Regions from separate parts of the Streptomyces sp. NPDC026522 genome, predicted to be linked through region 2. Evidence: riboswitches for the same ligand, from Rfam matches in the RefSeq annotation. Region 2 holds a riboswitch; the other holds the start of a gene.
What was found. A riboswitch is a leader RNA that binds a small molecule or an ion and turns the genes downstream of it on or off. The one in region 2 is predicted to bind S-adenosylmethionine.

Region 1: another riboswitch for S-adenosylmethionine. It lies ahead of thrC (threonine synthase); the one in region 2 lies ahead of ACZ4M3_RS14830 (aminotransferase class V-fold PLP-dependent enzyme).

Annotation. Positions count from the first base shown of each region.
Region 1 covers NZ_JBVHQF010000012.1:102,885-109,940, forward strand. The annotation lists gene ACZ4M3_RS28120 (alpha,alpha-trehalose-phosphate synthase (UDP-forming)) at 1-439, opposite strand, end outside; gene ACZ4M3_RS28125 (glucosyl-3-phosphoglycerate synthase) at 516-1,493, opposite strand; SAM riboswitch class I at 1,679-1,835, shown strand; gene thrC (threonine synthase) at 1,853-3,127, shown strand; gene ACZ4M3_RS28135 (ubiquitin-like small modifier protein 1) at 3,169-3,447, shown strand; gene ACZ4M3_RS28140 (cold-shock protein) at 3,888-4,094, shown strand; gene groL (chaperonin GroEL) at 4,419-6,041, shown strand; gene ACZ4M3_RS28150 (hypothetical protein) at 6,073-6,345, opposite strand; gene ACZ4M3_RS28155 (phosphoribosylanthranilate isomerase) at 6,512-7,056, shown strand, end outside.
Region 2 covers NZ_JBVHQF010000005.1:167,813-174,868, reverse strand. The annotation lists gene ACZ4M3_RS14840 (rhomboid family intramembrane serine protease) at 57-782, shown strand; gene ACZ4M3_RS14835 (Lrp/AsnC family transcriptional regulator) at 779-1,060, shown strand; gene ACZ4M3_RS14830 (aminotransferase class V-fold PLP-dependent enzyme) at 2,432-3,811, opposite strand; SAM riboswitch class IV at 4,027-4,143, opposite strand; gene trpD (anthranilate phosphoribosyltransferase) at 4,271-5,335, opposite strand; gene qcrB (cytochrome bc1 complex cytochrome b subunit) at 5,512-7,056, opposite strand, start outside.

The DNA of each region.
Region 1 (7,056 bases), on a different contig from region 2:
GGTAGTCCTGGACGAGCACCGCCGCGCCCTCGCCGGCCTCCGCCGCCAGCGCGTCCGCGAAGGCCCGGTTGTACAGGACGTACGCGTCCCAGCGCCGCCGGAACTCCGCGTCGAAGACCGGCTCGCGCGGGATGTCGTACAGGTGGTGGTGGGTGAACCAGAGCACCGAGTTCGCGATGCCGTTGTACGCGGCGTCGTACACCGCGGGATCGATGTCCAGCATCCGGACGCCGGGCTCGGAGACCCCCCGCCGCACCGCTTCCCGGTCGCCCTCCGACAGCGCCGCGCAGATCCACACCGCGTCCGGCTGCTCCGCGAGCGCCGCGGAGAGTCCGGAGACGAGACCGCCCCCGCCGCGCCGGGCGCTGAGGGTGCCGTCGGGGGCGTGGGCGTACGAAAGGGGGCCGCGGTTCGCGGCGACGAGTACCTGGGAAGCCATGCCGCGAACCTAACCCCGCCGCACGCGCCTCAAACCCGCCGCGGCCGCACGCCACGCCGCATCAGGCCACGCCGCATCAGGCCACGCGGCGGACCGCGTACTCCTCGATCTCCAGCATCGGCGGCCGCTCCTCGGTGTCCACGGCGTGCGTGCGCGCCACGAAGCCGTCCGGGCCCCGCTCGAACTGGGTCAGGGCGGGGCGTACGGGGGGGTACCCCCAGCGGTAGCCGGGGGAGTGCCCGCGCGAGAGCCGCAGCTGCGCCGTGCGGTAGATCGCCGCGGCCATCCGGCCGAGTGCCTGCCCGTCCTGGTGGCGGTGCAGCCGTACGCCGACGTCCACCTGGGCCAGTGCGTCCAGCCCCACCGTGTGCAGCGCGTCGACCAGCAGGCCCAGCTCCACGCCGTAGCCGACGGGGAAGGGGAGACGTTCCAGCAGGGAGCGCCGTACGGCGTACTCGCCGCCCAGCGGCTGGACGAAGCCGGCCAGCTGCGGCCAGTGCAGGTTCAGCAGGGGCCGGGCCACCAGCTCGGTGACGCGGCCGCCCTGTCCCGGCGCGTCGCCGAGCGGGCGGTCGTACATCGCCTTGACGAACTGCACGTCGGGTTCGGTCAGCAGCGGGCCGACGATGCCGGAGACGAAGGCGGAGGAGAAGTCCCGCAGGTCGGCGTCCACGAAGCAGACGATGTCCCCGGTGGTGGCGAGCAGCGAGCGCCACAGCACCTCGCCCTTGCCGGGCACCGCCGGGAGCCGCGGCAGCACGGCGTCGCGGTGCACCACCCGCGCCCCGGCCTTCGCGGCCACCTCGGCGGTACGGTCGCTCGACCCGGAGTCGACCACCACCAGCTCGTCCACCAAGGGGTACGGCAGTCCCTCGATCAGGTCGCGGCGGATCACCTCGACTATGGCGCCGACCGTGGCCTCCTCGTCGAGCGCGGGCAGCACCACGCTGACCGTGGCGCCCGACGCGCGCTTGCGGTCGAGCAGCCGGTCGAGCGGCCGGTCGGCGGCGGACCAGGAACGGTCGGCCAGCCAGCGCTCCACCTCTTCCAGCACCCTCGGCACTCCCTGCATCGTCAGTTGTTTGGACCCATTTGTGATCCATCTCGCGGTTCGGACGGCTGTCTCAACCGCCCGCCCCTTCGGTTACAGTCTTGAACAACGCGGAGGACCACGGCATGCCGGGGTCCTCGCGCACAAATGCCCGGGAGCGCCATGGAGCGCGCGGCCCGGTGCCATACCGCTCATCCAGAGGGGCAGAGGGACACGGCCCGTTGAAGCCCCGGCAACCCTCCAGTCGGTTCTCGCGATGCGTTTTCACGCACCCCCGCGAGGTCCCCGGCTAGGGAAGGTGCCAATTCCGTCTCATGGCGAAGTGCGCCATGGGGAAGATGAGGAGAAAGGGCCTCGCCATCATGGCTGCACAGACTGTCGCCACCTCTGTTGATCTCGGACCTGCCACCGGCCTTTCCTGTCGCGAGTGCGGTACCCGCTTCGAGCTCGGGCCCATCTTCGCGTGCGCCGAATGCTTCGGACCTCTGGAAGTCGCCTACGACCTGCCGACCGGCGACCCCGAGGCCCTGCGCGCCGCGATCGAGGCCGGCCCGGACAACATCTGGCGCTACGCCCCGCTGCTGCCCGTCCCCGCGGACGTGGCCTCCAAGCCGAGCCTCAACCCCGGCTTCACCAAGCTGGTGGACGCGGCCAACCTGGCCAAGGAGCTCGGCGTCACCGGCAAGCTCTACGTCAAGGACGACTCCGGCAACCCGACGCACTCCTTCAAGGACCGCGTCGTGGCGATCGCCGTCGAGGCCGCCCGCGCGTTCGGCTACACCACCCTCTCCTGCTCCTCCACCGGCAACCTGGCCGGCGCCGTCGGCGCGGCGGCCGCCCGGGCCGGCTTCCGCTCCTGCGTGTTCATCCCGCACGACCTGGAGCAGGGCAAGGTCGTCATGGCCGGTGTCTACGGCGGCGACCTCGTCGGCATCGAGGGCAACTACGACGACGTCAACCGCTTCTGCTCCGAGCTCATCGGCGACCCGCTGGGCGAGGGCTGGGGCTTCGTCAACGTCAACCTGCGCCCGTACTACGGCGAGGGTTCCAAGACGCTGGCGTACGAGATCTGCGAGCAGCTCGGCTGGCAGCTGCCCGACCAGATCGTGATCCCCATCGCGTCCGGCTCGCAGCTGACGAAGATCGACAAGGGGCTCCAGGAGCTGATCAAGCTCGGACTGGTCGAGGACAAGCCGTACAAGATCTTCGGCGCGCAGGCCGAGGGCTGCTCGCCCGTGTCTACCGCCTTCAAGGCGGGACACGAGGTGGTGCGCCCGCAGAAGCCGAACACCATCGCCAAGTCCCTGGCGATCGGCAACCCGGCGGACGGCCCGTACGTCCTGGACATCGCCCGCCGCACCGGCGGTTACGTCGAGGACGTCAACGACGAGCAGGTGGTCGAGGCCATCAAGATCCTCGCGCGGGCCGAGGGCATCTTCGCCGAGACCGCGGGCGGCGTGACCGTCGGCGTGACGAAGAAGCTCATCGAGAACGGGCAGCTCGACCCCTCGCTGACCACGGTCGTCCTCAACACCGGCGACGGCCTCAAGACCCTGGAAGCGGTGGCCTCGGACAGCGGCCAGACCGCCACCATCCGCCCCAGCCTGGACGCGTTCCGCGCCGCCGGCCTGGCCTGAGGCCCGACCCACCCCCCTGTTCCCGGAAAGGCAGTAGCGCCATGAGCGTCAACGTCCGCATCCCCACCATCCTGCGCACCTACACCGGTGGCAAGGCCGAGGTCCCCGCCGAGGGCGCGACCCTCTCCGAGGTCATCGAGTCCCTGGAGAAGAACCACCCGGGCATCGCGGCCCGCGTCCTGGACGACCAGGGCAAGCTGCGCCGGTTCGTGAACGTCTACGTCAACGACGACGACGTGCGCTTCGAGGGCGGCCTGCAGACGGCGACGCCGGACGGCGCGGGGGTCTCGATCATCCCCGCCGTGGCCGGCGGCTGCTGACGCCCGGCTGCTGATGGCCGCCTTCCCGGCGCCCGTCCTCCGACGCCCGCCTTCCGGGCGGAGTCACACCTGAATTGCCCCCTCCGGTAAAAGCGGAGGGGGCAATTCTGGTTGGTTGGGCGCGGTAGAGTTTGGGAAGTCCCCTCCGTTGTTCTTGCCCGCCGCATATGAGCGGGCCGCCGGATGGTTGACATTGAGTCAACATGCGAGCCTGGTATGGGCCTTTGATGCCGGATGTCGGGCCCGAGTTGCCCGGGAATATGCCTAAATTTCACGTGATTTCCAGATTCCTTCTTGTCCGGAATTCTCGTCGGATTGACCTGTTGCAGACAGCACCGGTGCGGATACATTCAGCCGCGGTCGAGGCGTTCCGGCGCAAGTTCTGACCCGGGTCCGCGAAGTGCGGTCCTGCGCAAGGGCCAGTAATAGGGGAGTTAGGCATGGCTCAGGGCACCGTCAAGTGGTTCAACGCGGAGAAGGGCTACGGCTTCATCGCGGTCGACGGTGGTGCGGATGTGTTCGTCCACTACAGCGCCATCCAGATGGACGGGTACCGCACCCTTGAAGAGGGTCAGCGGGTCGAGTTCGAGATCTCGCAGGGCCAGAAGGGTCCTCAGGCGGACATGGTCAAGCTCGCACTCGGCTGACCCGGCGCGATCGACCACCGACGCAACAGGTCTTAAGGACCGCACACGCACGTGGGGCCCACATCCCGGACACGGGATGTGGGCCCCACGTGCGTCCCGGCCGGGGACTTCGCCCGGTGTTGCCCGAAGCCGCTTGCACTCGACGGGGTCGAGTGCTAATCATTGGCGTTAGCACTCTCCAGGTGAGAGTGCTACTGAAACGAGGACCGGGTCGGTGAGGCCCGAGGGTCCGGCGGGAAGGAACCGCCGGGCTCGCAGGCCGTCCGTCGCGGGCGCGGGCGCGGTCCAGGAGCAATCCACCCCAGTCCTGGAGGACCACTTCAGATGGCCAAGATCATTTCGTTCAACGAGGAGGCCCGGCGCGGTCTCGAGCGTGGCATGAACCAGCTCGCCGACGCCGTCAAGGTCACCCTTGGCCCCAAGGGTCGCAACGTCGTCCTTGAGAAGAAGTGGGGCGCCCCCACGATCACCAACGACGGTGTTTCCATCGCCAAGGAGATCGAGCTCGAGGACCCGTACGAGAAGATCGGCGCCGAGCTGGTCAAGGAAGTCGCCAAGAAGACGGACGACGTCGCGGGCGACGGTACGACCACCGCCACCGTGCTGGCCCAGGCACTGGTCCGCGAGGGCCTGCGCAACGTGGCCGCCGGCGCCAACCCGATGGCCCTCAAGCGTGGTATCGAGAAGGCCGTCGAGGCCGTCTCCGCCGCCCTGCTCGCGCAGGCCAAGGATGTCGAGACCAAGGAGCAGATCGCTTCGACGGCCTCCATCTCCGCCGCCGACACCCAGATCGGCGAGCTCATCGCCGAGGCCATGGACAAGGTCGGCAAGGAAGGCGTCATCACCGTCGAGGAGTCCCAGACCTTCGGTCTGGAGCTGGAACTCACCGAGGGCATGCGCTTCGACAAGGGCTACATCTCGGCGTACTTCGCCACCGACATGGAGCGTATGGAGGCGTCGCTCGACGACCCGTACATCCTGATCGTCAACTCCAAGATCGGCTCGGTCAAGGACCTGCTGCCGCTCCTGGAGAAGGTCATGCAGTCCGGCAAGCCGCTGCTGATCATCGCCGAGGACGTCGAGGGCGAGGCCCTGTCGACCCTGGTCGTCAACAAGATCCGCGGCACCTTCAAGTCCGTCGCCGTCAAGGCCCCGGGCTTCGGCGACCGCCGCAAGGCCATGCTCGGTGACATCGCCATCCTCACGGGCGGCACCGTCATCTCCGAGGAGGTCGGCCTCAAGCTGGAGAACGCCGGTCTCGACCTGCTCGGCCGCGCCCGCAAGGTCGTCATCACCAAGGACGAGACGACCATCGTCGACGGCTCCGGTGACAGCGACCAGGTCCAGGGCCGCGTCAACCAGATCCGCGCCGAAATCGAGAACTCCGACTCGGACTACGACCGCGAGAAGCTCCAGGAGCGCCTCGCGAAGCTGGCCGGCGGCGTGGCCGTCATCAAGGCCGGTGCCGCGACCGAGGTCGAGCTCAAGGAGCGCAAGCACCGCATCGAGGACGCCGTTCGCAACGCGAAGGCGGCCGTCGAAGAGGGCATCGTCGCCGGTGGTGGCGTGGCCCTGCTCCAGGCCTCCTCGGTCTTCGAGAAGCTGGAGCTCACCGGTGACGAGGCGACCGGCGCCAACGCCGTGAAGCTCGCGCTGGAGGCCCCGCTCAAGCAGATCGCCGTCAACGGTGGCCTGGAGGGTGGCGTCGTCGTCGAGAAGGTGCGCAACCTCCCGATCGGCCACGGCCTGAACGCCGCGACCGGCGAGTACGTCGACATGATCGCCGAGGGCATCATCGACCCGGCGAAGGTCACCCGCTCCGCGCTGCAGAACGCCGCGTCGATCGCCGCGCTGTTCCTGACCACCGAGGCCGTCATCGCCGACAAGCCCGAGAAGGCCGGCGCCGGTGCGCCGGGCGGCATGCCGGGCGGTGACATGGACTTCTGATCGGCCCCGGCTGATCGGCTGTTCATACGCTTCACGTTCCGAGGGCGGCACCCCGATGGGGGTGCCGCCCTCGGGCGTTCCCGCGGCGCGCCGCCCAGGCGGCCGGCCGCGCGACGAACCTGACCTCTTCCTGGCCCTCGCCCAGGGCGATGTTCAGCGAGGCGTCCAGGGCCCGCGCGAGGCGCAGCAGCAACGCCAACGTCGGCACGGCATCGGCGCCCTCCATGGCCTTGGCGAGGGCAACGGCCAACCGGATCTCCGCCCGGCCGCCCGCTTCCTCGGCCGTCTCGGTGTACCCCGTCACCGCAAGCGCGCTCCGCCGCCGGGAGGCGGAGGAGGCAGGGCGAGGTCTCCGCGATGTGCCCCGCTGGGGGCGTGGACCTTCGTCCCGGGCCAGTGGCGCGGGGCTCGCCTGCCCGGCCCCTGGGACGGATCGCCGCCGAGCGGGCGAGTTTGGTTGACTCGGGGGCATGAGCGAGAGCAGCGCACCCTTCGTCAAGATCTGCGGGCTGAAGACCGCGCACGACGTCGACGTGGCCGTGGCGGCCGGGGCCGATGCCGTCGGGTTCGTCTTCGCCCCCGGCAGCCCCCGGACCGTCGACGCCGCCACCGCGCGGGAGCTGGCCGCGCGGGTGCCCGAGGGCGTGCTGACCGTCGGGGTGTTCCGCGGGCAGTCGGTGGCTGAGGTCCGGCGGCTGGCGCGGGAGAGCGGCGTGCGCGGCGTACAGCTCCACGGCGACGAGGGGCCCGAGTACTACGAGGCCCTGCGCGAGCCGGCCCGCACCCTCATCCGCGCCACCGCCACCGCCGTCGCGCGGACCGGCGAGTACGGCGAGGACCTGCTGCTGATCGACGCCCCCGACCCCGGCTCCGGCAAGCCGTGGAACTGGGGTTCCGGCGGGTTCACCGCGCCCCGGGGCCCCTGGCTGCTGGCGGGCGGCCTCGACCCCGCCAACGTGCGCGCGGCGCTGCTGGCGACCGGCGCGTGGGGCGTGGACGTCTCCAGCGGCGTCGA
Region 2 (7,056 bases):
AACCCTACGGCCTGGCACCACCCGCACGGGGGCCGTGCTGCGTCATGCTCTGACGCATGATCGTAAGGTGGCAGGCCGCCCTCGGCGATGCCGTGCGCGGCCCGGTGGTCACCCGCGCGCTGATCGCGGGCTGCTGTGTGGTGTTCGTCCTCGGCCCCGCCTCCGGCCTGAACCCGGGGTACGGGACGGGTGACCTGCTGCTGGAGACGGGAACCGCGTACTTCCGGCGCTGGGGCGTGGTCCCGGACGAGCTCTTCGGCGGCACGGCCCGGGCCCTGCTCACGCCGCTGACGGCGCTGTTCGTGCACGGGAGCTGGCTGCACCTACTGGGCAACATGCTCTTCCTCCACGTGTTCGGCGCGATGGCGGAGGAGCGGATGGGCCGCCCGGCGTTCCTGCTCTTCTACGTCGGTACGGGCTACCTGGCGCTGGCGGCGTACGCGGCGGCCAACGCCTCCTCCGACCAGACGCTGGTCGGGGCGTCGGGGGCGATCTCGGCGGTCCTGGGCGCGTTCCTGTGCCTGTTCCCGCGGGCCCGGGTGACGAGCCTGTTCCCGTTCCTGTTCTTCCTGCCGCTGCGGTTCCCCGCGTGGATCGTGCTGATGTTCTGGTTCGGCCTGCAGTGGCTGGCGGCGCACCGGGCGGCGAGCGGCCCGGGGGTGGCGTACCTGGCCCACGTGGTGGGGTTCTCCGTCGGGTTCGCCTACGCCTGGGTGCGATATCGGCGTACGACTAGAGTGAGGCGACCAGCGACGGCCAGCGAGGGAGACAGCCAACCGTGATCACCGCGATCGTGCTCATCAAGACCAGCGTGGACCGGATCCCCGAGATCGCCGAGTCCATCGCGCAGCTGGACAGCGTCAGCGAGGTCTACTCGGTCACCGGCACCTACGACCTCATCGCGCTGGTCCGCGTCGCCCGCCACGAGAACCTGGCGGACATCATCCCGGGCCGGATCAGCAAGATCCCGGGCGTCGAGGCGACGGACACCCACGTGGCGTTCCGCACGTACTCCCAGCACGACCTGGAAGCCGCCTTCGCGATCGGCCTCGACGCGTAGCCCCTGGCCGGGGGCTTGACGGAAGCAGCCGTCCGGTCCGGCCCGGGTCCCCGCCGCAGGAGTGGCCCACCATCGGCCCCCAGGCGGCCGGCGAGGGTCTCCGCCCGGTCGCGGCCCTACCGGTGGCCGCCCCCCGGCCGTCGTCGCACGGCACGGCATCTCCGCCCGGTCGCGGCCCTACCGCTGGCCGGCCCCCGGCCGTCGTCGCACGGCACGGCATCTCCGCCCGGTCGCGGCCCTACCGCTGGCCGCCCCCCGGCCGTCGTCGCACGGCACGGCATCTCCGCCCGGTCGCGGCCCTACCGGTGGACGCCCCCCGGTTGTCGTCGCACGGCACGGCATCTCCGCCCGGTCGCGGCCCTACCGCTGGCCGGACGCCCAGCTCGTCGTCCTAGCGGACGTTGGCGGCCGCCGATAGCCGTGCCGTCCGGCAGGTGTCGGTCCGCGGCTCCGCAGAACGGCCGGCGCGTTGCGCCGGTCGCGCTCCTGCCAGCGGTCGGGCCCCGGGTCCGGGGTCCATGTTCCCTCGTCCCGAGCCGCCGGCTACCCGCCGGCGCCGTTCCGCGCAGCGGGCTCGGGGCGCGGGGCCGCTCGCAGCGGGGCTGCCCAGCTCCCCCCGGCTCTCGCCTCCTCGGCGGGCCGACCGGCCCGCCCGTCAGGCGGTCGCAGTGCCAGCCGCCGGTACCGCCCCTGGACCCTCGGCGGCGTGCTGCCGCCGAGGCCGGGGATCTGCCGTTCCGCCGCCGCCCCCGAAGCTACGGACCACGCCCGGTCGTGGCCGTCCGTGGACCCGGCCGAGGTCGCACGCCGCACCCATGCGGCGACCCCCCGGACCGAGCACCGGCCCCCGGCACGAGGCCGCCCTCAAACCGCCACCCCACCGACGCCCGGGCACCGGCCCAGGCGCGCGCACCACACCAAGGCCCCCACCGCCACACACACGCAGCCGCCCAACCACCCGGACCGAGCACCGGCCCCCGGCACGAGCCCGCCCTCAAACCGCCACCCCACCGACGCCCGGGCACCGGCCCAGGCGCGCGCACCACACCAAGGCCCCCACCGCCACGCACACGCGGCCGCCCAACCAACCAGCCGAGCACCGTCTCTCCCCGGCCCGAGGCCGCCCTCAGACCACCACTCCACTGACGCGCGTGGACCCGGCCGCGCTCGCGCGGCCACCGCTACGCGTGCGCGGCACCCACTCGCCCGGGCCGAGTACCGGCCCCCGGCATGACCACCGGCTGAGGTCGCGTGCCTCGCCCAGGGCGGCCACTGCCTGCGTGTGCGGCCGCCCGGCACGAGGCCGCCCTCGAACCACCGCCCCGCCGACGCCGGGGAAGCACCCTGGCGCTGAGCCGCGCGAGGGCCGCGTCAAGAGACGGGCACGCAGCGGCCTTCCTCCGTGCGGTACTGCCACTTCGCGCCGTCCGCGACCAGCTCCCGCACCGCGCGGACGAAGCGCTCCACGTGCTCGTCCGGGGTGCCCGCGCCGAAGCTGACGCGGATCGCGTTCAGCGACCGCTCCCCCGGCGCCGCCTCCGGCGCCCCGCATTCGCCCTGGGCCTGCGGTTCGCTGCCCAGCAGCGTCCGCACCAGCGGGTGGGCGCAGAACAGGCCGTCGCGGACGCCGATGCCGTACTCGGCCGACAGCGCGGCGGCGAAGTGGGAGCTGTTCCAGCCCTCCACCACGAACGAGATCACGCCGACCCGCGGGGCCTCGTCCCCGAACAGGGAGAGGACCCGGACCTCGGGGACCGCCGCCAGGCCCTCGCGGACCTGCGCGATCAGCTGCCGTTCCCGGGCAACCAGGCCCTCGAAGCCCGCCTCCGTCAGCGCCCGGCAGGCGGAGGCGATGGAGTAGACGCCGATGACGTTCGGGGAGCCGGCCTCGTGCCGGGCGGCCGTGGTGTGCCACTCGACGTCCACGCCCCCGTCCGCGCGCCGGGCCACCTTCCGCGACGCGCCGCCGCCGGCCAGGTACGGCTGCGCCTCCTGGAGCCAGTCGGCCCGCCCCGCCAGTACGCCGGAGCCGAACGGCGCGTACAGCTTGTGCCCGGAGAAGGCGACCCAGTCCACGTCCAGCTCCCGCACCGAGACGGGGTGGTGCGGCGCCAGCTGGGCGGCGTCCAGCACGATCCGCGCGCCGTGGGCGTGCGCCGCGGCGGTGAGTTCCTTCACCGGCCACAGCTCGCCGGTGACGTTGGACGCGCCGGTGACGCACACCAGCGCCGGGCCGTACGGATCCCGCCCGGCCAGCGCCCGCTCCAGGGTGGCGACGGCCTCGTCCGGGGTGCGCGGCGCGTTGAGGTACGTGACCTGCGCGTCGCCCCACGGCAGCAGCGACGCGTGGTGCTCGGTCTCGAAGACGAAGACCTGGCAGCCGGCGGGGAGCACGGCCGCGAGCAGGTTGAGCGAGTCGGTCGTGGACCGGGTGAAGACCACCTGATCGGCGGGCCGGCAGTCCAGGAACTCCGCGACCGTGGCCCGGCTCTGCTCGAACAGGTCGGTCGACAACTGCGAGAGGTATCCGGCGCCGCGGTGCACGCTGCCGTAGTACGGGGCGTACGCGGCCACGTCGTCCCAGACCCGCTGGAGCGCCGGCGCGCTGGCCGCGTAGTCGAGGGCCGCGTACGTGACCTCGCCGCCGGTGACGAGCGGGACGGTGACGTCCCGGCCCAGCACGGGCAGCGGCTCGGCACACCCGGTGCGGTCGGCGGTGGCGGTGGCGGTGACGTTCAGGGATGCGGACATGGCGGTATCTCCCGGCAGGCAGGACGGAATGGCTTCGGTGTCTGCCCGTACGCGGGTACGGCTCGGCGGCCGTCCGGGGCACGGGGGTGTCTCGGGGTTCCGGGTACGCGGAAGCGACCCTGTTTCCGAGGGGTGAAGAAGGGGCGCAGACGCCCTATCGCATTCGCTTGCTCACGGAAAAAGCTCCTCGAGGACCAGGATCCCTGGTGTCGAGGGATCCGCGCTTGCCGTAGACCTCACTGCCTACGGCCTGGTCATCACCCGGGGCACCCCGCCACGGAAGGAGGGTTGCCGGACAGCGAGCCGGGGCCAAAGCGCTGTCACTCGTGACCTGGTCAGCATCCTGCCACAAGATCCCGCACGCGCAAGACCCCGGTCCGCATGCTGGACCGGGGTCACCTCTTTCACGCCGTTCTCACACGGCCCGGCCGGCGCCTGCGCACACCGCCCGGCCAGGGCCTACGCGTTGCTCGCCGCCACCCAGCGCTCCAGCGCCGCCCGGGCCGCGCCCGAGTCGATGGCCTCGGCCGCCCGGGCGATGCCCGCCGCGAGCTGCTCCTCCAGGGAGCCCGTGCCCGGGTCCAGCGCCACGAGCGCGGCCGCCGAGTTCAGCAGCACCGCGTCCCGCACCGGACCGGTCTCGCCGGCCAGCAGCCGGCGCGCCACGTCGGCGTTGTACGAGGCGTCCTCGCCCCGCAGCGCCGACACGTCCACCAGGTCGATGCCGACGTCGCGCGGGTCGAAGGACAGCTCCGTCACCGCGCCGTCGCGCACCCACCACACCCGGGACGTGGCCGTCGTCGTCAGCTCGTCGAGGCCGTCGTCGCCGCGGAAGACCAGGGCGGAGGAGCCGCGTTCGGCGAGCACGCCCGCCACGATGGGGGCCACCCGGGCGTCGGCCACCCCGGTCGCCTGCGCCCGGACCCGCGCCGGATTGGTGAGCGGGCCCAGGAAGTTGAAGGTGGTCCGGATGCCCAGCTCCTTACGGGCCGCGGCGACGTGCCGCAGCGCGGGGTGGAACTTCACCGCGAAGCAGAAGGTGACGCCGGCCTGCTCGGCGACCTCCACCACCCGCGCCGGGGTGAGGTCGAGGTTGACGCCGAGCTTCTCCAGGACGTCGGAGGCCCCGCTGGCGGAGGAGGCGGCCCGGTTGCCGTGCTTGACGACCTTGGCGCCCGTTCCGGCCACGACGATCGCGGACATCGTGGAGATGTTCACCGTTTTGGCCCCGTCGCCGCCGGTGCCGACGATGTCCACCGTCCGGCCCGGCACCTCGATCAGGTTGGCGTGTTCGTACATGGCCCGCACCAGGCCGTTGATCTCCGCGACGGTCTCGCCCTTGGCCCGCAGCGCGACCGCGAAGCCGGCGATCTGGGCGTCGGTGGCTTCCCCGCGCATGATCCGGTCCATGGCCCAGGCCGTGTCGTCGCTGCTCAGGTCCCGGCCGGTCAGCAGGGCGTCGAGGACGCCCGGCCACCCGCGGGCCGCCACGCTGTCGCCGCCTGCCGGGGTCGCAACGTTCATGGTCCGCTCCTGCGCTAGTGGGCCGCCCCGTACTCGCCGCCCACGTCGAATGGGAAGGCCCTCAGCCTATCCAGCCGGGGCGGACGGCAAAGAGCCCCGTCCAGACCCTGGACGGGGCTCTCGCCGTGGCGACACCAGGATTGACCGGAATCAATCCCTCAAGCGGTCATGCGGGATCAGTGGTGGCCGTGGCCGCTCTGGATCTCCTTGTACTCCTCCACCGTGGGCTTCGGAATCTGGTTGTTCTCCGCGTAGAAGCCCTTGCTCAGCTTCGCGCGGAGCTTCTCCGTGGCCTTGGGCTTGCGCTCCACGCCGTTCTCGTCGACCGTCGGGCCGAGTTCGATCGGCTGGTACTGCTCGTGCGAGGTGAGCGTGTGCAGCTTGGCCTGCGGCAGCGGCTCGTGGATCTCGACGAACTCACCGTGCGGCAGCCGCTTGATGATGCCGGTCTCGCGACCGTGCAGCACCTTGTCGTGGTCCCGGCGCTGGAGGCCGAGGCAGATCCGCTTGGTGACGATGAAGGCGAGGACCGGGACGACGAAGAAGCCGATCCGGACGAACCACGTGATGTTGTTGATCGAGAGGTGGAAGTACTGCGCGAACATGTCGTTTCCACCGCCGATCAGCAGGACGATGTACTCCGCGATCCAGGCGACACCGAAGGCCGTACGGGTCGGGACGTTGCGCGGGCGGTCCAGCAGGTGGTGCTCACGCTTGTCGCCGGTGACCCAGGACTCGATGAACGGCCAGACGGCGATCGCGCCCAGCACCAGCGGGAAGAGCAGCAGCGGGATGAACACGCCCAGCACGAGGGTGTGGCCCCACAGGTTGATCTCCCAGCCCGGCATGGCACGGATCAGGCCTTCCGGCATACCCATGTACCAGTCGGGCTGCGCGCCGGTGGACACGTGGTCCGGGCGGTACGGGCCGAGCGCCCAGATGGGGTTGATCGAGGCGAGCGCCGCGATGGCCGCGATGACACCGAAGACCAGGAAGAAGAAGCCTCCGGCCTTGGCCATGTAGACCGGCAGCAGCGGCATGCCGACGACGTTGTTGTTCGTCTTGCCGGGACCCGCGTACTGGGTGTGCTTGTGGTAGAAGACCAGGATCAGGTGGGCCACCAGCAGGCCCATCATGATGCCGGGCAGCAGCAGGATGTGGATCGAGTAGAAGCGTGCGACGAAGTCGCCGCCGGGGAACTCGCCGCCGAAGAGGAAGAACGACAGGTACGTGCCGACGATCGGCACGGACAGGATCGCGCCCTCCATGAAGCGGACACCGGTGCCCGAGAGCAGGTCGTCCGGCAGGGAGTAACCGGTGAAGCCGGTGAACATGCCGAGGACCAGCAGCAGGAAGCCGAAGATCCAGTTGACCTCGCGCGGCTTGCGGAACGCGCCGGTGAAGAAGACGCGCATCATGTGCACGACCATGGCCGCGACGAAGATGAGCGCCGACCAGTGGTGGATCTGCCGGATGAGCAGACCGCCGCGGACGTCGAAGCTGATGTCCAGCGTCGAGGCGAAGGCCTCGGACATCTGGACGCCCTGCATCGGCACGTACGGGCCGTGGTAGACGACCTCGTTCATGCTCGGGTGGAAGAACAGCGTCAGGTACACACCCGTGAGGATGATGATGATGAAGCTGTAGAGGCAGATCTCACCGAGCATGAAGGACCAGTGGTCCGGGAAGATCTTGCGCATGTTCGACTTGGCCAGGCTGTA